3 regions of the Lysinibacillus sp. NPDC097287 genome follow, and region 1 is predicted to be linked to each of the others. Evidence: riboswitches for the same ligand, from Rfam matches in the RefSeq annotation. Region 1 holds a riboswitch; each other region holds the start of a gene.

Region 1 (7,544 bases):
AGCCCCTTTCAAACAAGTAGCATCTCTTGGTACGATTTATCTATTAAATTTTGGAGGTGTGCTTGTTTTAGCAGAAGATATCTTACCAGTAACTAGCAATTGGTTGGTATTATAGGGTAAAATCTATTAATTTAAGAATAATCGGTTTTTTCGAGCGTATTTTTGTTATAGTAGAAGGTAGTATTACCAAAAAGTGGTTTTATCTTTATGCAGCAGAAAAATCCAACCTCTATAGTTGGTGAGATAAAGGTGGTTTTAGCCTTTTTTCAGTGGGCATCTAAACAAGGCTGATTAGTGGAACTCTGGCTAAAAAAAGCCGTGTCCTGCGCCAACATCATGTTGGCCTAAAGCCTCCGGCGGATCTCACAGGTTTTGAAGGGCTAGGAGGATGTCAGCCTAACCACGTCGCATCCATGCGACAATAGCTGACTAACCTGCATCAGGCAGGCCTAAGCACAATTCAAAATCTGGACGCATTGTTTTTTGTACCGAAAGCGTAGCGGCAGGTACAATTACGCCGAGGCGTAAATGATTGATTAAGCGGATTGGGGTGGTCCAATGAATCAGGAGCAGCATATTTGGAAGTATGCGTTTGCAAGTCTCGTGGTGACGATTAGTACACTGGGTTTTGGGCGAATGTCCTACGGAGTTCTAATGCCTTTTATGAAAGAAAGTTTGTCGCTATCATACGAACAGGCGGGCATGTTGGCAACGATGAATTCAATTGGTTATTTAGGGATGGTTCTTTTTGCGGGAATTCTAGCGACAAAATGGGGATCTAGGAGGCTAGTAGTTTTCGGTACAGTACTTGTTGCGGCAGGTTTACTGTATTTAGGAACGGTTCAAAGCTATGGGGCAAGCTTGGTGGGGATGAGTATTCTTGGGGTTGGAACCGCTTTTACTTATACACCACTGGTAAATATTGTGGTCGGCTGGTTTCCGCAGCGGCGGGGGATGATGATTGGTTTTCTTGTTAGTGGTCTCGGACTTGGAACACTTATTTCGAGTTTGTTAATCCCTTTTTTCACGACTTTGTTTACAAACGATGGCTGGCGGTATCTCTGGTATATTTATGGGATTTTGTCATTGTTATTTGCACTGGTGGCCCTGTTTATATTGCGGGATCCCCCCATCCCTTTATTAAAAAAGGAACAAAAGGATCAATCTTTGTTACGGGAAGTGTATCTACATAAGGGTGTGCTTCTTGTCGCGATTATTTATGGGCTTATTGGGTTTGCGTATTTAATTCCACAAAGTTTTTTGTTCAGTTTTATATTAGAATCCAAGATTAATCCGTATACGGCGGGCCAAATTATGGCTATTGGTGGATTGATGTCGATTTTTAGCGGTCCATTATGGGGATCGATTTCTGATAAAATCGGGCGAAGAAAGTCGTTAATTATTACACTTGTTACTGGCGCAACGTCCATGCTGCTTCCGGTGATTTTCCCTGTATTCATTGGATTTGTCATCAGTCAATTTTTCTGGGGTATCACGGTCGTCGGTATGTTATCACTTATTCAAGCGCTGTCAACAGAGCAAATTCATGCCTCATATGCGCCTGTTGCTTTAGGCTATGTAACGATATATTTCGCAGTAGGACAGCTTCTTGGGCCTGGTCTTGGCGGTTGGATGACCGATCATGTCGGTGGCATCTCATCCGCGTTGCTTTTATGCAGTGGACTGTTACTGCTAGCTTTTTTATTTTCGTTAAGATTGCAGAAGAAGCGGTCTAACGGATATGCTGAGAGTAAAGGATTGTATAAACTAGGTGAGGAGTCGAAACAACATGTACGAACCCAAAATGAAGGAAACTGATGTAAGCGTAATTGAATTTATTGAACAAATAGATAGCCCCAAAAAACGTGAGGATGCCTATAGATTACTTGATTTATATGCTGAGGTAACGGGATATCAAGCGAAAATGTGGGGGCCGAGCATTATTGGATTCGGCGCGTATCATTATGTTTATAAAACAGGTCATGAAGGTGATGCACCACTTGCTGCTTTTTCACCACGTAAAGCAAAAATTAGTTTGTATTTTGCACCTGACGATCCTGAACGTGAAGCGCTACTCGCAAGATTCGGCAAGCATACGTCTGGAAAAGCATGTGTCTACATTAACAAAGTAGACGATATTGATACAGACGTTTTAAAGGAGTTAATCAGCAAATCGGTTGTATTTACACAGAACCAATATCCCGAAAAATGAAAGCGTGAAATTTGCATGCGATAAGCCATTGGATCAAGGCTTATCGCATTTTTTTAATCAAAATCTCATAACTGAATAATTCGGTTGTAAACGGTGCGAGCTTTTGAAGCGTCGTTTGTGCCATGAATTATCGCGCGGCCATCTTTAAAAATCACTACCCGATAGTCTTCGAAAGAGCAGGAGAGTAGATAGGGATTGACGATTACTTGTGTCACAAGTGGTCTTATGCGTTCACTTAAATAATTGATGGATAGAGGAAGAGGGGAGCCAGGGCGAATTTGCACGGCATCTCGACCACATAAAACATCTGTCTTTGTTTGGTTTTCAAATGATAAATACGGAAAAGTTGCATGCTCACTACATGTTGGGCAATTCTTATTTTTCATATTTGCGATATTTATTTCTGCTTTTTCATTTTTCCAAATTTCGAGTGACTGTAGCGTTGGGTCAAGTTTATGGTCAGTGAGTAGCTTGAGTGCTTGTGTCACTTGAAATGAAGCAATAATCTGAACGATTGGACTAATCACACCAACTGTATCACAAGTCATACCGTCAAGTGGTAAGTGATTCATGAGACAATGCAAGCAGGGAGTTTGACCGGGAAGAATAGGGAAGGTTAAACCATAACTCCCTACACAAGCACCGAATATAAATGGAACGCTATGTTTAACCGCCGCATCATTGATAACCATTCTTGTTTCAAAATTGTCTGTCGCATCAATAATAATAGACTGATTTTTTACTAATGCTTCAATATTAGACGCATTGATATCAACAATGTGACTGTTAATTGTAATCTCGCTGTTAATATGCTGTAAACGAGTTTTGGCAGCGACTGCTTTTGGCAGTTTACCGCGAGCATCAGCTTCAGTATATAACTGTTGTCTTTGTAGATTGCTATATTCCACATAATCACGGTCTACAATTGTCAATGTTCCGACTCCAGCTCTGGCAAGCATTTCGGCACTAGCAGAACCTAGGGCGCCTGCACCGATAATTAGAGCTTGTGCATTTTGTAGTTGAGCTTGCCCCTTATTTCCTAAAAAAAGTGCCTGTTTTTGATAGCGGGTATTCAAGAAGTCACCATCCCAGATAGGGGGCTACTCGCTTCACCATAGTTTTTTTCTGCTATTCTACCAGCTTGGTAACCAAGTTGTCCTGCTTCGATCGCGAGCTTCATCGCGAGTGCCATTTTTACAGGGTCTTTCGCTCCTGAAACAGCTGTGTTAAGTAATACACCGTCAGCACCTAATTCCATTGCATAAGCAGCATCTTTTGGAGAACCAATCCCAGCATCTACAATGACAGGAACAGATGATTGTTCAATAATAAACTGAAGGTTTAATGGATTAACCAGCCCTTTACCAGAGCCGATCGGTGAAGCACCAGGCATAATTGCGTGAACGCCTAGTTGTTCTAATCTTTTGGCTAAGACAACATCATCGGACATGTAGGGTAGTACGATAAATCCTTCTGCTAATAACATTTCAGATGCCTTTAATGTTTCAACTGGGTCTGGTAATAGCGATTTATCGCAGCCAATTATTTCGACTTTAATCATGTCACATAAGCCTGAAGCTTGTGCTAATTTGGCAATTCTAACGGCTTCTTCTGCAGTTTTTGCGCCAGCTGTATTTGGTAGTAACTTTTATTTAGTTAGATCTAGTTGTTCAAGAAAATTAGGTTGAGATTGTTCAAAAATATTCATTCTTCGTACTGCAAATGTTAAAATTTCAGCCCCAGAAACTTCTACAGCTTCTTTTTGAACCTCAAAGGAAGGAAATTTCCCTGTTCCTAGTAAAAGATTTGATTTGAATGTGTGATTTCCTATCGTTAACATTATTATCCTCCTCCTACAAAATGTACAATTTCTATTGTGTCTCGGTCTGACAATGTCAGTGAAGCGTATTGTTTTTTTAAGACAATCTCTTTATTCACTTCTACCACGACTATGCGGTTTTCTAACTCATACAACTGAAGCAAGTCCTGAATCGAATGTATAGTTTCTGGTAGTTCCATAGACTTCCCATTTAATTGAATAGTACGCACGATTTCACCCCCTTATATACGATTAATTTTAAAGGCTTCTATCCAGTCTTTTCTAACGTCTTTTTTGACAATCAAATCCCGAATCATTTGTCCTGTAGCAGGTGCTAACAGGATGCCATTGCGAAAATGACCTGTGGCAAATAAAATGTCCTCATCCTCAGGGTGGTAGCCGATAAATGGCTTTTTATCAAAGGTTTGGGGACGTAACCCTGCCCAACATGATTCGATTTTCAAATCAGTGATAGTTGGGAGCATCGTTTTGGCTTTTGCAATGAGACTTTCCAAACCTCCAAGTGTCGGCTGTTCATGCCAATCATTTTTCACCATAGTTGCCCCAATTACCAACCTGCCATTATCTCGCGGTACGATATAGCAGTGTTCATGAAATAATGTGTGTTTTAGAAGCGGCTGTTCACTTGAAACAGAGATGCATTCACCTTTGACAGGAGAGAGTGTATGATGTAACCCAAGTTGGTGGAAAAAGCTTGAGCTCCAAACACCATTTGCTACAACAACAGTCTTGGCTTGGAAAGTGCCTTTATTTGTTTTAATCGTGTAAGTATCATCTTCCTTTTGAATAGCAAGAACGGGCGTAAATTCAAAGATAGAAGCGCCAAACACTTGAGCACTTTTACTAAATGCTAGACAGGTAGAGTGAGGGAGCACATTGACATCATCTTCAATGTAAGCTGCACCAATAATATCTTCTGATACAGAATTCTCTCTGTTCCTAACTGCAGTGCAGTCGTACCAGCTGATCGTGGGAAGGGCGAGGGTGGCACTAAGCTCATCTTTTTCATGCTCCGAGTAAGCAAGCTGAAAAATCCCGCCTTTTCTTAGTTCGATATTTACACCACTAAGCTCCTTTAACTCATCCTGGAGCTGGAAATAGTCTAATTGACTACTTCGAGCAAAAGGGTAAAAAATTTCAAGATCGTCGCATTCTGAATGGGCTCCCAACATTCCTGCAGCGGCACGCGTTGATTTACTAGCAATTTGTGTTTCTTCAAAAACAGCCACATCGATGTTTTCTTTGGCTAAATAGTAAGCGATGGAGCAACCAATAATGCCTCCGCCAATGACTGCCACATCATATTTTGTTTTCATGTGCATTCTCCTGACATTTTTTCGAAAATATTAATGCTGATTCATAAGGATTGTCTGAAGCGAAAATACCAGACATAATGGCAATTCCATTTGCTTGTGCCTCTCGGAGCTGGTGTACCCGCTCTGATGTAATGCCACCTATAGCGAAGATTGGGATTTGTAGCTCTTTTTTTATGTCGATGATGGTATGTACACCATTAGGCACTTTACCTTCTTTACAGTTTGTTTCAAAGCAATGCCCATATAGCACATAATCTGCGCCATCAGCCTCCGATTGTTTGGCTTCGTCTATTGAATGAACAGAACGACCAATCCGTAAGTGAGGGTAGGCAGCTCTGACTTGTTTCACTGGAAGGCTATGCGATGGTAGATGAATGTTTGGGTTATCAGTTAGTAAAGCAATATCTAAGCGATCATGAATAACGATTTTTTCCTTGTTTACGCCTTGTTGTGCTAAAAGATTTAGGAGTGACAGAATTTCATGGACCGTTTTTGATTTTTCACGAATGTGAATGTAATCGACAAGATGATGGATGCTAGAAATTTTACTAGCCAATTCGTAAATTGTATGTGAATCATCAGATATGGCAATAAGTTTCATAATTGTTTGCTCCCTTGTATTAAATCAACGCAAAAAAACCACTAACCTTAGGTAAAAGGAAAGTGGTTTTGTTAATTGCACGCAAAAAAGCACAAAAACAATGAACACTTCCCTACGCAGATACGAATCTGTTCAGGTTATGAGGGTTTAAAAGTAGCTACTTTATTCTCAGCCCTTATCAAGGGATCCCCTAGTGAATTGATTGAAGAGTTTTATCTTAAAATAGTAAATAGTTGCATGTATCAAATGTAATTTCGCTGTGGTTAATACTTCGTTAAAGTATCATAAAGATAAAAAAATTTCAACATAAATCAGAAAATTCTAATAAAATCAGGACTTTTTTCGTTAATGAAAGATAAAATTTAATGTGATAAACAGATAAATTGTATAAAATCACCACTATCAAGTTATTGATTGGTTATTATGTATTTTTATATAAACAAAATATGGAATAAAATTGATTCAGTAGTATAAAATTTCCAGAAAATATTGAATTCTACCCTGGTGGTGGATTAAGATGTCAACAGGCTCCTTATTTGTAATATAAAGGTTAGTTCAGGGCTTAATTTGTAGATATATCATCATTGGAGGGTGAAAATGAAAAGAAAATTATTTGTATTTTTTTCGTTATTAATGGTTACTGTACTAATGGTTAGTGGTTGTGGAAAGAGTGAAGAAGAAGCAAAAAAAGAAGAGAAAAAAGAAGTGACGGCTAATACCGATCAAGAAACGCCTGAAAAAGTAGACACTGAAGATGTTAATAAAGAAACAAAAGGTGTGAATGACTTTTCCTCACTAATTAAATATATGGAGAAAGAAACGCAAGGTACAACGAAGGTTCTTTATGAGAACAATGAACCTCAAGTACATGATATGGAAAACGTCACTATTTCACTAGATGGATATACAGTAGTAGCGTTAAATGATTTTCACACAGATTTTAAGATCCCATTTGGAGATCAAACAGACGGTGGTGTCATTTTAGCTAAGTATACAGTTAAGAATGATCAGGATAAAGACGTTTACTATATGCCTAGTTTATATATGACTTTTACTGGTGCTGAAAAAGATTATGGAAATAATAATCAATTATTGCCTAAAGAAGAGCAATTATCAACAGAGTTAAGTCCCACAACAGATTATTTACTAAAAGCTGGTGAAGAAGTAACAGGATATTTCGCATACTCATTTAGCACGACACATTTAGCAAAAATGAAAGAGCAAGGAACTGTGTCTGTTCCAATTCAAGTTCCATTTGCAGAAAAAGGAGATTTTGGTTCAGGCTTCGGGTCAAAAGGTAGATTTAATCTGGCTTTGGATGGTGAGGGAGCAGAAAAAATATCGAGCAACGCGGCTTTTTATGAAGATAGAGTAACGTTTGAGAACATGGGTGAAAAGAAGATGCTGAAAGAAAAAAGCGACATCAATGATAGCAAACAACTTGCTGATGTGAATGTCGTATTGGATGGGTATCAAATTGCAGAATTCACACCAAATGCTGAAGAAGCACCTAGGTTTGGAAATTTTAAAAATGGTATAGCTTTATTAACAGTGAAATATAAGCTAGACAATAAA
Region 2 (7,544 bases), on a different contig from region 1:
TTCGCTAGTGATGCGAACCCATCTTCTACCATAACAAAGATAAGTCGCTTTTTCAATGTACGAAACTTTGCCGCTTTTTCTAACTTCTAAGACTAATTTTATTAACCCGTTAAATTGCGAGATTATTCGAATAATAAAGTTCTGTATTTTGTCTCGTTTATTCTAATATTTTCTACAAAATACCGTTATTTCACGATGTAAATTTTATCTAATCATGCATAAATTTTAAACTTATTTTTTTTCGCCAAAACGATTGCATTTTTTTTTTGATTATGTATAATAATAATGTTTTTGTAAACTAAAAGTTTTGTTAAAGTAAACTTCAGTTATCTAAAGTTTATGATTGCTAAACTTCTTCGAGGAGGGAAAAGATGCAAATCGGAAGTAAAATCAAAGCACTTCGTTTGACAAAAGGTCTCACCCAAGAAGAGCTTGGAGAACGCACAGATTTAAGTAAAGGCTATATTTCTCAATTGGAGCGTGATTTAAATTCACCTTCCATTGAAACACTTTTTTCATTATTAGAAGTGTTAGGTTCAACACCTAAAGAGTTTTTTGATGATGAAGCACCTGAACAAAAAGTTGTTTATACAGAAGAAGACCAATCGACTTATACGGACGAGGATAAGAAATACGAAATTCAATGGCTCATTCCAACATCGAATGAAAAAGAAATGGAACCTATATTCTTAACCCTAGCAGCTGGTGGGGAGTTCAAACAATTCGAACCCTCTCTATCTGAAACATTTATTTATGTTGTCAAAGGGCGTATTCGTCTTGCTTTAGGGAAAGTTCAATATATAGCAAGTGAAGGCAATGCCGTTTATTTTGATGCGGCGGACCATCATCAAATTTTCAATGCTCATGACGAAGAGACAAAAATTTTACTCGTCGCAACGGATTCATACTTATAGCTTAAGGAGGCGCATCGATGACAACTAATTCAATAATTCGATTTGAAAATGTATCAAAATCATATGATGACGGCACAGTCGTCTTAAAAAATATTAACTTAGAGCTTGAAAAAGGAAAGTTCTATACATTGCTCGGCCCATCTGGTTGTGGGAAGACAACAATTCTTCGTATTATCGCTGGATTCACAGAGCCAACAACAGGAGATGTGTTCTTTCACGATAAAAGAATTAACTCAGTTCCTGCCAATGAACGCCAAGTAAATACGGTGTTCCAAGACTATGCGCTATTCCCTCATTTGAATGTCTTTGAAAACGTAGCATTCGGCTTACGAATTCAAAAGAAACCTGAAAATGAAGTGAAGGAACGTGTCGCTGAAGCTCTGAAATTTGTAAATTTAGCTGGCTATGGAAACCGTGAAATTTCAGAAATGTCAGGTGGTCAACGTCAACGTGTTGCCATAGCGCGTGCGATTGTCAATGACCCTGAAGTAATCTTACTTGATGAGCCACTATCGGCACTGGACTTAAAGTTACGTACAGAAATGCAATACGAGCTACGTGAGTTACAGCAACGTCTTGGCAAAACATTTGTCTTCGTTACACATGATCAAGAAGAAGCACTTGCTATGAGTGATGAAATTTTCGTTTTAAGTGAAGGTGAAATTCAACAATCAGGAACACCAGTAGACATTTATGACGAACCAATTAACCGCTTTGTAGCAGACTTTATCGGTGAATCAAACATCGTTCCAGGTGAAATGATTGAAGACTTTAAAGTTAAGTTTACAGGCAAAGTATTTGAGTGTGTGGACCAAGGGATGAAAGCAAACGAGAAAATTGACATCGTCATTCGACCTGAGGATTTAGAAATCACTACGGCCGATAAAGGGAAATTAATCGTAACTGTCGATACACAATTATTCCGTGGTGTTCACTATGAAATTTCTACGTATGATGAAGACGGCAATGAGTGGCTAGTGCACTCTCTTAAAAAAGCTGATGTAGGGGCAAAAATCGGCTTAGACTTCGATTCAGAAGCGATTCATGTAATGCGCTTAAACGAAACAGAAGAAGAATTCGATAAACGTTTAGAAGCATATGGAGACGACGAAGATGCAAACTAAGGCTTCAAAATCAGCCTTATTCCCTTACGTTTTATGGATTGCATTATTCGTTATCGCGCCGATTGCCCTTGTTGTATACTATTCCCTACTAGACTTACATGGCAATTTCACGCTCGATAACTATAAAGCGTTCTTTACATCGGTTTATTTAAAAATGACATTAAGCTCGTTTTGGTATGCGTTTTTAATCACGTTCTTTACATTATTAATTTCTTACCCAACAGCTTATTTCTTAACAAAAACAAAGCATAAGCAGCTTTGGTTATTACTGATTATTATCCCGTCATGGATTAACTTACTATTAAAAACGTACGCATTTATTGGGATTTTTGGTCTCTATGGACCAATCAATGCCTTTATCGAAGTATTTGGCTTTGATCCGAAGCAAATACTATTTACTGATATGAGCTTTGTGTTTGTATCGGTCTATATTTTCATTCCGTTTATGATTTTACCGATTTTTAATTCATTAGACCGTTTGAATCCAACACTAGTTTATGCAGCACGTGATTTAGGGGCTTCAGCCTTTACTACATTCCGTCGTGTCGTGTTGCCACTGACAATGGATGGCGTAAAAGCAGGCATTCAAGTTGTCTTCATCCCGGCGTTATCACTATTCATGATTACACGTTTAATCGCGGGTAACCGTGTGATTACGCTTGGTACAGCCATTGAACAACAGTTCCTTGTCACTCAAAATTGGGGCATGGGTTCAACAATTGCTGTATTCCTAATTTTATTCATGGTCATCATTATGTTAATAACAGGCCAAAAGAATAAAGGAGGTCGCGTACGATGACAAAACTTTCAAAATCGGCAAAAGTGTATTTAGCGATTGTCTTTATCGTCTTGTATGCGCCCATTTTTTACTTAATCTTTTACTCCTTTAATAGCGGCGACTCCATGAATAGCTTTGACTCATTCACGCTCGACCACTATAAAGCTGTTTTCGAGGATACTCGATTACTTGTGATTTTGATTAATACCGTTATTGTCGCATTGCTATCAGCATTAATTTCCACGATTATCGGTACATTAGGTGCTATCGGTATTGTGACAGTGAAAGATTCAAAAATGCGCAATACATTACTATCGTTAAACAATGTACTAATCGTCAGCCCAGACGTGATTATCGGGGCTAGCTTTTTAATTTTATTCACAATGGTTGGCATTAAGTTGGGCTTTGCATCTGTTCTACTTGCGCACGTTGCGTTTAGTGTACCAATTGTCGTTTTAATGGTATTACCTAAATTACTTGAAATGAACAAGTCTTTAATTGATGCTGCACTTGATCTAGGTGCCACAAAAAAAGATGTTATGATGCGTGTCATCTTGCCGTATATTAAGCCAGGTATTTTCGCAGGATTCTTCCTCGCTTTAACGTATTCTTTAGATGACTTTGCGGTGACATTTTTCGTTACGGGTAACGGATTTAGTACGCTGTCAGTAGAAATTTACTCGATGGCACGTGCAGGAATTTCCTTAACCGTGAATGCGATTTCTGGTTTAGTATTCTTCGTGACTGTGTTAATCGTAATCGGTTATTATTTCGTGACAAGTCGTACAAGTAAAAGAACGGGGGGACATTAATGAAGTCATTAATTCAAGCAACAATCGCCATTCTTGTCGTTACCGCCCTTTTAATGTATGCTGGGAACGCAATGAGTGCTGGTAGCGGAAAAAGCGGAAAAGATACGCTTACCATTTTTAACTGGGGTGAATACATTGATCCTGATTTACTAAAGCAATTTGAAAAAGAAACAGGTATCCATGTTATTTACGAAACATTCGACTCGAATGAAGCCATGATGACAAAAGTTCAACAAGGTGGAACAGCTTACGATATTGCGATTCCTTCTGAATACATGATTGAAAAAATGAAAGAGGAAGATTTACTCATTCCTCTTGACCATTCAAAAATTCCAAACATGAAAAATATTGACCCTTACTTTTTAGATTTACCTTTTGATGACAACAATAAATATTCTCTCCCTTATTTTTGGGGCACAGTTGGGATTGTCTATAATCCTAATTTAGTCGGAGATTTAGACTTCTCTTCTTGGGAAGATTTATGGGATCCTTCATTAAAAAGAACAGTCTTTTTAGTAGATGGTGCACGTGAGGTTATCGGTATGGGCTTAAACAGCCTTGGTTATTCATTAAATTCTTTAGATCACAATGAGTTACGTTCAGCAACAGATAAGTTAATTCAACTTGCGCCAAACGTAAAGGCCATTATTGGTGATGAAATTACACCGTTAATGATTAATAACGAGGCGACAGTTGCACTTACTTGGTCTGGTCAAGCAGCAGACATGATGTATGAAAATGAAGACTTAGACTTTGCGGTACCTGAAGAAGGTTCGAACTTATGGTTTGATAATATGGTCATTCCAAAAACTTCGAAAAATATAGACGGTGCACATGCTTTCATTAATTTCATGTTAGATGCTGACTCCGGTGCACAAAACGCTGATTTTGTTGGCTACTCTACACCAAACGTTGCCGCAATGGCTTTAATGGATGAGGAAGTTGTCACTGACGAACGTTATTATCCTTCAGAGGAACAACGCGACACATTAGAGGTTTATAAAAACTTAGGACCTGATTATTTAGGCAAATACAACGAACTGTTTTTAGAATTTAAAATGAGTATTCGTTAAAGAACAAATGCGCTAAAGCGCTCGTTTACATCCGACAAGCGCTGGAGAGCCCGAAGCAAAAGTATGCGTTCCACCACTTTTGCCCGAGGGATCGAAGCGACCTCGAGGATGTAGCGCTTTAGCCTAGCCGTCAACTTTGCCCTAGGCTATCCATAATAAAAAAATCTGTTATTTCCTTAACAACAAAATAAAGCTGTCACCCCAGTTAGTCACTGGAGTGATAGCTTTTTGTAATTGAAAATAAAAGTACGCAGTCAGACTTTTAGTCAATAGCAACTTAATATCCATTATGTTAGACTGTAGTATATTTGAATAGACTACGCAAAAGGAGGCTATAAAATGGCCCAACAGACATCAAACAAGGCAGCTTTATATATTTTAATGTTTAATATGTTCATTGCGATGGGAAGCATTGGTATCATTATTCCTGTCATGCCCGAATATTTGAAAATTTTCGGTGCAGCAGGACAAGTTCTCGGTCTGCTCATTGCATCGTTTGCATTAGCACAATTTGTATTTTCACCAATAGCTGGAAACCTCTCGGATCAATATGGTCGTAAGAATCTTATTGTTTTTGGACTTGTGGTAACAGGTCTTTCACAAATTGCTTTTGGACTTTCAACAGAAGTTTGGATGCTCTTTGTTGCTCGCTTTTTAGGAGGCTTAGGCTCTGCTTTCATTGCACCCCCGATTATGGCATTTGTAGCGGATGTCACTACATATGAAGAACGTGGTAAAGGTATGGGGATGCTTGGGGCTGCCATGTCTCTAGGCTTTATGATTGGTCCTGGAATTGGCGGCTTCTTATCTACAGTCAGTCTTCACTTTCCATTTTATATGGCTGGAGCTGCGGCAATTTTAGCTGCCATATTATCGTTAGTGTTGTTGCCAAACACAAAACCAAGCTCATCACAAAAAGCACAAAAACAAGACAATCTTGCTAAGCAGATGATACGCTCAGTCAAAATGCCCTACTTTGTTATGCTGATCATCATGCTTGTTTTCTCGTTTGGCATCGCCAATTTCCAAGCGACTTTATCTTTATTCGTCACACAGAAATTCAACTACACACCAACAGATATTGCAATAATACTAACAGTTGGTGGTGCTGTCGGTGTCGTTGTTCAAATGTTTATCATTACACCACTGTTTAAACGTTTTGGTGAAATGAAGGTTGTATTAGTCAATTTACTCGTTGCATCAATATCAATCTTCTTAATTTTATTTGTATCAGGCTTTGCATTAATATTAGTTGTTGCAACAATTTTCTCTACAGCAACAACGCTCATTCGTCCAGCCGTAAATACGCTGATTTCCAAGCTGGCTGGTAGTGAACAAGGCTTTGCCGCCGGACTCAACAATGCCTATATGAGTCTTGGCAATATGATTGGTCCTGCTTTAGCTGGCATATTATTCGACTGGAATATGGACAGCCCTTATATTTTCGGTGCTATCATTTTATTTGCCTGCTTCCTTCTTGCCCTCATTTGGACAATGAAAAAAGCACCTCATTTAATGAAGCCAGATTCTAATTAATCTGAAAGTTAATTGACTATTTTTAGCAGTATGGTACAGTATTAATGAAAAATTAAATCGCTTCATGACCACTAGGGGAGTCTTTTTAAGGCTGAGACGTGTATTGTATACACGGACCCTTTGAACCTGATCTAGTTCACACTAGCGTAGGAAAGTGGCGACACTTGCTTTTATAATGACTAAATGCAAGGCCGCTTCCTACATTTTTGGGAAGCGGCCTTTTTTTACGATTAATGAAGGAGTGAAAGATTTGTCTATTCGAAAATTAACCGTCATGGCATTATTAGTTGCTATTGCAGTAGCAGGCTCAACATTTATCTCTATTCCAACAGGTATTGCACGTGCCTATCCTGTACAACACGCCATTAATGTCATCAGTGCCATCTTACTGGGACCTTTACCTACTGTCATGATTGCCTTTGTAACAGCCATCATCCGTATCTTAACAGGTACAGGCTCACTCTTAGCGATTCCTGGCAGTGTCATCGGTGCACTATTTGCAGCCCTTGCCTACAAATACAGCGAAAAAACGTGGCTAGCTGGTGCCGGTGAAATGTTTGGTACAGGTATACTTGCTTCACTTGTCGCAGTACCCTATTCTCACCTACTAATGGGGACATCTGTGGCGGCCCTCTTTTTCATGCCTGCTTTTTTAACTTCTAGTGTCGTTGGCGCCACCTTGGGAGTAGTTATTGCTAAAAGTCTACAAAAAACTGTTTTTGTTAATGGACTTAACTCAACATTGCGATAAGACATTAAAGTATTTTTCACCGCTCGATTTCTATGACATTCCTCTAATAAAATTTAGGCTATTTTCTAAGGTTAGTTGCTATAATACATTGAGATAGAGTAAATCTACAACATGTTTAGATTTACTCTCTGTTTTTTTGTTTTGGTATCCTGCAAATCGAATAACGAAAAAAGGACTCTTTAGTTTGAATAAACTTTAGAGTCCTTTTTCTTATTTCGTATAATCAAATAAACAACGAGCATGATCCTGTACCACTTCCACAAATGCTTCTACCTGGCGCAGTTCAAATGAAGATTCATAACCAATTAACCAAGTATCCCGCGTTAAGCCAAATTCTTTTTCATTGTTCATTAGCGCTATTTTGTTGACACCATCATCCTCATTTAAAGTAATTGATGGTAAAATTGCATAGCCAATCCCATTCAATGCCATTTGCTTACACGTCTCAATTTGATCTACTAAAATTTGACGACTTGGATTGGATGCAAAGTGTCGCTGCCACCACTGTTGAATTTCCTGATAATAATTCGAATCACTTTTAAACTGAATAAATGGA
Region 3 (7,544 bases), on a different contig from region 1:
TGGCGTACCATCTGCCTTTTTGTATGTCAATGTTGTACCAGAAATATCTAAATCAGTAACATAGGTTTTAACAACAGGTGTAAGATCTGTGCCATCTGTTTTAACTTTATAAAGATAGCCTTTTCCATCAGTCAAGTTACTAAAATATAACCAGCCATTTTCTTTATCCAGTACTAAGTCCTTTGCTTTAATGTCGACAGACGCAGTATCGGCGGATGTGAAAATTACCTCTTTTAAACTTTCAGGAGTAGCGGCATGGCCCACATTTGGCAATGGCTTTAAGTCTAAGCTTGCTAGCTCTCCTGTGTTTTTCACATAGTAAAGCATATTTTCATCGGTAATCGGTTTGATGACATTTTGCAAATCTTTAAAGCTTGCATCGGCATTAGGAGCTATTGAAACACCATTAGGAAGCGTGAAATTTGAATGCGTGTTAAACCCAGTACTGTCTCGTAGGAAATATTGATAGCTAATCGCCTTATCATCAGTGTTGCTCGCATTGCGAATCGCTGGCTCATCCCAAGCTGTATCTAAGTGATAATACGCATTATTATATTTCACAACGTTCCAAGCGTGCGGTGTGCCAGCAGCTGTACCTGTTACATAGTGTGCCTCAATACGAGCTTCCTTTAATAAATAGTATGTTACGAGTGCATAAGCTTGGCTAACACCTTTTTTCTCTGTTAGTAGTGTATGTGCGGCATGTGGGCTACCTTTTGAATCCTTCGTAAATGTTGCATTTTTTACTACATAGTCATGAATCGCTTTGATTTTTTGGAGCTCTGACATTTCAGATGTGATATTACTATTTATAATGTTTGTTATTTCCTTTTTGACTTGTTCTTCCTGTGCTATTGTCGTGTTGTATTTTATGTCAAAGGCAATCGTTACATTATTGACATAGCCTGAATATGTGTAGTCACGAGAAATCGTAGCAGCTGTGTAAAATTGATTTCCTGGGACCTTATCGAAATCTGTATAAATTTCAGTTAGGGCTGCTTGTAATCCTGCTGTAGGACCTGTGTATTTCACAGTAAAGGTTGTTTCATAGTTTTTAAATTTAGCTGTTAAAATACTTTCCAGCTCATTCTTAGTTGAAGCTGTATCGGCACTAGTCGTAGTTGTAGAAAGTGAACGCAAGCTCGGTTGTGGCTGTCCGTCAAATATATGCTGTGGATTGACCCAAGAGCCTGACCTTGTTGGAGTTGTCTGTTGCGCTGCATCTACACTTGGCACTAACGTAACCATTGCAGGAAGGGCTGCTACCGAGAGTAGTGCTATTTTTCGTTTATGTTTCATATGGATATATCTCCTTCTCTAGTAAATAGGGTTATATATATCCTTATTTTATCATTTATAGTAATGTGATGGATTTTATATTGTCGAAATTTTCACTAATAAGTAGAAAGTAGTGGCTTAATGGCGTCTTTTTAAAATTTTTTGTACACAAATAGAAAAAAATCCCTATATATACAGGTGGCAGAAGTCTTATAAAGGGATCAGCCTTGAGTGGTGGCTAGTTTTAATTGTAGTGGGACGTCGGACTAATAAAGAAGTGGCTCAGTATGCACATTTGGAATTTAAGATGAAGGTAATCCATTCGCTTGGAAAGTTTCAACTTTTATGTATACTGTTTTGAAAAAAAAGATTTCAGACTTTTCAAAGATTTATTGACCTGTCGTACAAACAGTCCTACTATGAAGACATAATAATTCAAAGAAGGGGGCAGTTTTTATGATGTATCTCGGCATGATTTTCTTTCAAATTGTTGCCCCAATATTAGTCCTGCTTGTGTTAGGAGCTATTTTGCAAAGGAAGTTTCAATTTAATTTAAAGGCATTATCTCAGCTCATTACATATTGTTTTATGCCAGCGGCGGTGTTTGTGAATATATATGAAACGAATGTCGAGGTCTCGGTGTTAGGGCAAGTGGCGTTATTCATACTGCTTTTTATCGGCAGTCAAATGGTGTTGAGTCACTTCATAGCCAAAGTTCTTGGACTTGCGAAAACAGAAGCGGCGGTCTTTAAAAATAGCGTGGTGCTCATTAACTCCGGCAACTATGGTATTCCGGTTGCGCAAATGATTTTTGTGACGCAGCCGATTGGTGTCGCTATTCAAGTGATTCTTGTCATCTTCCAAAATATGACGACGTATACTTATGGGCTGTACAATCTTATTTCTTCTACTAAATCGGGATTAGCGATCGTGAAGGATTTCCTCAAAATGCCGATTATCCATGCACTTATGATTGGTGTGGTGATGAATTTCTTCAATATTGGTATTCCGCAGTTTATCCGTATTCCAATTGATCATGTGGCAGACAGCTTTATCGCGATAGCACTTATTACGCTCGGTACACAGCTATCACAACTCGAATTAAAATCGATGTTCAATAAAACGGTATTTGTCAGCTGCTTTACTAGATTGATAATTGGACCAGCTGTAGCGCTACTTATTATTTTTGCTTTAGGTTTAGACGGTGTTGTGGCACAGTCGCTCTTAATCGCAAGTGCATTTCCGACGTCTCGGAATAGCTCAAGTCTCGCTTTAGAATATGATGTGGAATCGGAAACAGCAGCGCAAACTGTATTGTTTTCTACGATTGTGAGCTGTCTAACAGTGACAGTTGTTATCTATGTAGCTGAAATATTATTTGCTTGAAAAATAGTTCTATAACTTCCATATCTTAGTGCATTCTGCTACACTATCATCAAACTGAATAGCCTTAACTAGGGGAGTCCGATGAGTCGGGCTGAGAGGGAAACACATAGAAGTTTCTTGACCCTTTGGACCTGATCTGGCTCATACCAGCGTGGGAAAGTTAATGATGACTACAACGTTTTTTTTGTGGTCAATACAACCTTTACATTCGTAGCCGGATCCAATATTTTTTTGGATTCGGCTTTTCTTTTGTAGTAGTGTAACTCGCTTTCGTGAGCTGGGTTCGGTCCTGAAAATTCATTTTAAAAGGGAGCGGGAAAAGTTCATGACAACAGTTAACGAGAAAAACATTACGATTATGTCAAGCTTTGATGGTAGTAAGAAAGTATATGTGGAAGGGTCAAGACCGGATATTTTAGTACTGATGCGTGAGATTGCGCTTAGTCCGACGACGGGTAGTTTTGGGGAAGAAGAAAACCCACCGGTGCGTGTTTACGATACGAGTGGTCCCTACACGGATCCGGCGTACAACATTGACATTACAAAGGGATTGCCAGCGTTACGTAGTGCTTGGATTAGAGAACGCGGTGATGTAGAAGAGTACGAAGGTCGTATGATTAGACCTGAAGATAACGGCTTCAGAAATATGGATGATCCACGGATGAAAAATAATGTTTTTCCAGTTCTTTATCGTAAGCCAATACGTGCGAAAAAAGGGCATAATGTGACACAGCTGCATTATGCAAGAAAGGGTATCATTACGTCGGAAATGGAGTTTGTAGCAATTCGTGAAAACATGGAGCCGGAATTTGTGCGTGCTGAAATTGCGGCAGGTCGTGCGATCATGCCATCTAACATTAATCATCCAGAAGCAGAGCCAATGATTATTGGGCGGAACTTTCATGTGAAAATTAATGCGAATATTGGAAATTCTGCAGTATCCTCATCCATTGCGGAGGAAGTCGAAAAGATGACGTGGGCGACACGTTGGGGTGCGGATAATATTATGGATTTATCCACGGGTAAGCATATTCATACGACACGTGAATGGATTATTCGTAATGCGGCTGTGCCAGTAGGGACGGTGCCGATTTATCAGGCACTTGAAAAGGTCAATGGTGTAGCAGAGGATTTAACGTGGGAAGTTTATCGCGATACGTTAATCGAACAAGCCGAGCAAGGTGTGGATTATTTCACGATTCATGCGGGAGTATTGTTGCGCTATGTACCGCTGACAGCAAGTCGTGTTACAGGCATTGTGTCACGTGGTGGTTCGATACTGGCGCAGTGGTGCTTGTTCCATCATCAAGAAAACTTCCTATATACACATTTTGAAGAAATTTGTGAAATTATGAAAGCGTACGATGTGGCCTTTTCACTAGGGGATGGCTTACGCCCGGGGTCGATAGCGGACGCCAATGATGAGGCGCAGTTTGCGGAGCTTGATACGTTAGGGGAGCTGACGCAAATTGCCTGGCAGCATGATGTGCAGGTGATGGTAGAAGGACCAGGGCATGTGCCGATGCATTTGATTAAGGAAAATATGGATAAGCAATTGGAAGTATGTAAGGAAGCTCCTTTCTATACATTAGGGCCTTTAACGACAGATATTGCACCAGGTTACGATCATATTACGTCTGCTATAGGTGCAGCAATGATTGGCTGGTTCGGTACAGCAATGCTTTGTTATGTGACACCGAAGGAACATCTAGGCTTACCGAATCGTGAGGACGTACGTGTGGGCGTGATTACGTACAAGATTGCAGCACATGCGGCGGATTTAGCGAAAGGTCATCCAGGCGCACAAGTACGTGATAATGCATTGTCAAAGGCAAGGTTTGAATTCCGTTGGCGTGATCAATTCAATTTGTCGCTAGATCCAGAGAGAGCAGTGGAATACCATGATGAAACATTGCCAGCTGAGGGTGCAAAAACTGCGCATTTTTGTTCTATGTGCGGGCCAAAGTTTTGCAGTATGAGAATTTCACAAGATATTCGTAATTATGCAAAAGATAAGGATTTGAATACAACGGAGGCTATTCATCAAGGGATGCAGGAGAAGGCGAAGGAATTTAAAGAGGCGGGTAGTCAGATTTATAAATAAAAAATGAGGCTTGTATCTATGGATAATTTTTCATCTTAGACACAAGCCTCGTATTTGTTAGATTTTAAACTTATTGACTTCTTGTTGTACTTTTAATGCGCCATCCGTTAGTAATTTTGCGACATTGCTAATTTCTTGAACTGTGGCAGATTGTTCTTCAGTGGCAGCTGCAATTCCTTCAGATTCAGAGGAAGCTTGAGTCGCAAGGTTGGCCATTTCATTGATGGAAGCGGCCACTTCTTCAGTCGAAGCAGAAATTTCCTCGGTCGAAGCGGATACCTCTTGAATTTGGCTAGTCATTTCTCGAATGGATTGCATGATATTATCAAATGAAACTTGCGCATCTTGAATGTAGTTTACGCCATCCTCCACATTATGTGCTGTTGTCAGTACGGCTTGTTCCACTTCTTTTGTGTCTTTTTGAATAAGAGAAGTTAGGGCAACAATTTGATGAGCTGATGCTTTAGATTCTTCTGCTAGTTTGCGTACCTCGTCAGCGACAACTGCAAAACCTTTACCGTGTTCACCAGCTCGTGCGGCTTCAATCGCTGCGTTTAGTGCCAGTAAATTCGTTTGCTCTGTGATATCTGTAATGACTTTCACAATACTTTCAATTTCAGCAGATTGTTTGCTTAGCTGTTGAATGCGGTCGCTTGTTTCAGATGAAGATTGCTGAATGATCGTCATTTGCTGCTCCGCTGTTTGTAATGTTTTCTCACCAACGGAAGCCACTGACTGAGTATCTGTCGCGATTGTGTGTAATTCTAGTGTAGCCTCTGCTATTTTCAGCACACCTTGTGCAGTTTCCTCCATAGCTGCAGAGCTTTCTTGTCCAGTGGCTGCGGAGTGGTTGGCACCTTCTGCTAAACTTTCAGTGCGTTTCGCTACCTCCATAGAAGTGATAGAGACTTCCTCCGTGCTAGCTGTTAGTTGTTGTGCCGCTGCGGATGTTTGTTCAGCGTTTACTGTGACGCTTTGAATGAGTGTATGTAAATTGAATTTCATGGTATTAAAGGCAGTCGCTAAATCCTTAATCTCGTCTTTCAATTTCACTTCGACATCTTCATGCGTTAAATCACCTTCAGCAATGCTTGTCGCAGCGGTTACTAAACGTGTTATAGGTCTAGTAATCGAACGAGTGATGAAAGCAGAAATAAGTATCGCGAAAATTATGGTAAAAATAGCAATGGCTATAATGAGTTTTGAACTGACTTCGGCTATTCTTTGTACTTCTGCATATACACGGTCAATCTCAGACAATTGGGACTCTGAAATGGTGTTTGTAGCGTCCTGAATGCTCTCATTTGCAAGGCGGGCTTTTGTTGATAGTAAGTCTATGGCCTTTTGCGTATCACCACTATCGAACGCAGCTAAAATTTCCTGACCAGTTTCTTCAAATTGCTGCTGATGTTCGAGCAAAAGCTGAAGCTGTTCTTTAATAGCGGGCTCAGTAACGAGTGTATCGAGATTTTCGGCTAATTTATGGATGATAGTTTGTTGCTCAAGTAATTTATCTAAAGTTACGTTTTCTGGTTCAAGTAAGTAGGAACGAATGTAAACACCTTGAAGTGCAGAAGCATTGGCAATTCGTTCGACGATAAAAGCTTTATTGATATGGTCGTCAACTAAAAATGTGTTTTCTTGGCTAATCTTATTAATTTGTGAATAAGAGATGATGGAACTAATCAGTAAGAATAAAATAATGACGCTAAATGCACTGACTAACCTTTTACGAATGGACATAATTCATACCTCCAGAGTCTTCAGATATTTAAGAGTGAATTGCTATGTATTGAAAGATACTTTACATGATAAAGAGAGCTTTATTTGACGTATAATAGCATATTTTGTAGAAAGAATACATAATCATTAGCAAATTCAGTATTTTCTATCTAAAAATAGATGTCTACATTGGATAAATTCTATTCCTCGAATTTCCCTTTTGATATACAACAACATGTAGCGGGGTAGAGACATCCGTAGGACCATAAAACCCATGTGAAACGTTAATTTCACATGGGTTAGACTGTAGACAAACACTGTGTTGTTGTAATACCGGCAAGCCTCGCCACTTCGCTTTTCATGGGCGAACGTCGAGCTTTCCCACATAAGTCTACGTGGCGGAGCTTGCCTTCCCTTGCATAAAAAATGAGCAACTTCATAGTCTTATGAGTATTTTATAATAGCCGTAAAAGAATATTATTTTTATTTCAGCTTGGTACATCGTACATTATATGAGAAATAGTAGATTTTTGCGGAAAGCGTCCACTCGGAGCAAAAATCAACTACTGACAATTTATACACCTTAGTAGATAAACTGACCCATGTGAAATGTTATTTTCACATGGGTCAGTTAATTGGATTTGGATATCAATAAAAGTTGTTTACTTAAACGTTTGTTGTTTGTTTTGTGTATGGGTTTGAAAGGTCCATGCCTTCTAAAGAAAGACCCATAGCTTTTGCTACACCTTCACCGTAAGCTGGATCAGCTAGGTAGCAGTGTAAGATGTGACGACGTTTAATGAACTCTTCAACCGGCGCCATATCAGCAGCAGTTGTTTCGAATAGACGTTGTTGTTGTTCCGCAGTCATTAAGCGGAATAGTTTACCTGGTTGTTCGAAGTAATTGTTGTCATCTTCACGGAAGTCGTGGATGCCAGCATTACCGTCGATTTGTAATTCAGGCTCTTTATAGTCAAGGTTATGTTCCCATTCACCGTAGCTGTTTGGCTCGTAGCTCATTGTTGAGCCTAAGTTGCCATCGAAACGCATTGCG

The links. A riboswitch is a leader RNA that binds a small molecule or an ion and turns the genes downstream of it on or off. The one in region 1 is predicted to bind thiamine pyrophosphate.
Region 2: linked by a shared signal. The riboswitch ahead of thiW (energy coupling factor transporter S component ThiW) and the one ahead of tenI (thiazole tautomerase TenI) in region 1 are both predicted to bind thiamine pyrophosphate.
Region 3: linked by a shared signal. The riboswitch ahead of thiC (phosphomethylpyrimidine synthase ThiC) and the one ahead of tenI (thiazole tautomerase TenI) in region 1 are both predicted to bind thiamine pyrophosphate.

Annotation. Positions count from the first base shown of each region.
Region 1 covers NZ_JBIWCX010000004.1:198,315-205,858, reverse strand. Annotated here, with positions in the region: gene ACIQ2D_RS08425 (YbfB/YjiJ family MFS transporter) at 559-1,818, shown strand; gene ACIQ2D_RS08420 (DUF1801 domain-containing protein) at 1,790-2,212, shown strand; gene ACIQ2D_RS08415 (ThiF family adenylyltransferase) at 2,278-3,288, opposite strand; partial or broken gene ACIQ2D_RS08410 (thiazole synthase) at 3,285-4,058, opposite strand; gene thiS (sulfur carrier protein ThiS) at 4,055-4,231, opposite strand; gene thiO (glycine oxidase ThiO) at 4,274-5,368, opposite strand; gene tenI (thiazole tautomerase TenI) at 5,352-5,969, opposite strand; TPP riboswitch at 6,062-6,171, opposite strand; gene ACIQ2D_RS08390 (DUF5068 domain-containing protein) at 6,567-7,544, shown strand, end outside.
Region 2 covers NZ_JBIWCX010000003.1:51,876-59,419, forward strand. Annotated here, with positions in the region: gene ACIQ2D_RS05760 (helix-turn-helix domain-containing protein) at 372-914, shown strand; gene ACIQ2D_RS05765 (ABC transporter ATP-binding protein) at 932-2,038, shown strand; gene ACIQ2D_RS05770 (ABC transporter permease) at 2,028-2,837, shown strand; gene ACIQ2D_RS05775 (ABC transporter permease) at 2,834-3,628, shown strand; gene ACIQ2D_RS05780 (ABC transporter substrate-binding protein) at 3,628-4,701, shown strand; gene ACIQ2D_RS05785 (MFS transporter) at 5,041-6,237, shown strand; TPP riboswitch at 6,301-6,407, shown strand; gene thiW (energy coupling factor transporter S component ThiW) at 6,488-6,988, shown strand; gene ACIQ2D_RS05795 (transcriptional regulator CcpC) at 7,199-7,544, opposite strand, start outside.
Region 3 covers NZ_JBIWCX010000016.1:8,841-16,384, reverse strand. Annotated here, with positions in the region: gene ACIQ2D_RS18310 (S-layer homology domain-containing protein) at 1-1,299, opposite strand, end outside; gene ACIQ2D_RS18305 (AEC family transporter) at 1,735-2,664, shown strand; TPP riboswitch at 2,725-2,839, shown strand; gene thiC (phosphomethylpyrimidine synthase ThiC) at 2,990-4,768, shown strand; gene ACIQ2D_RS18295 (methyl-accepting chemotaxis protein) at 4,826-6,511, opposite strand; gene ACIQ2D_RS18290 (catalase) at 7,157-7,544, opposite strand, start outside.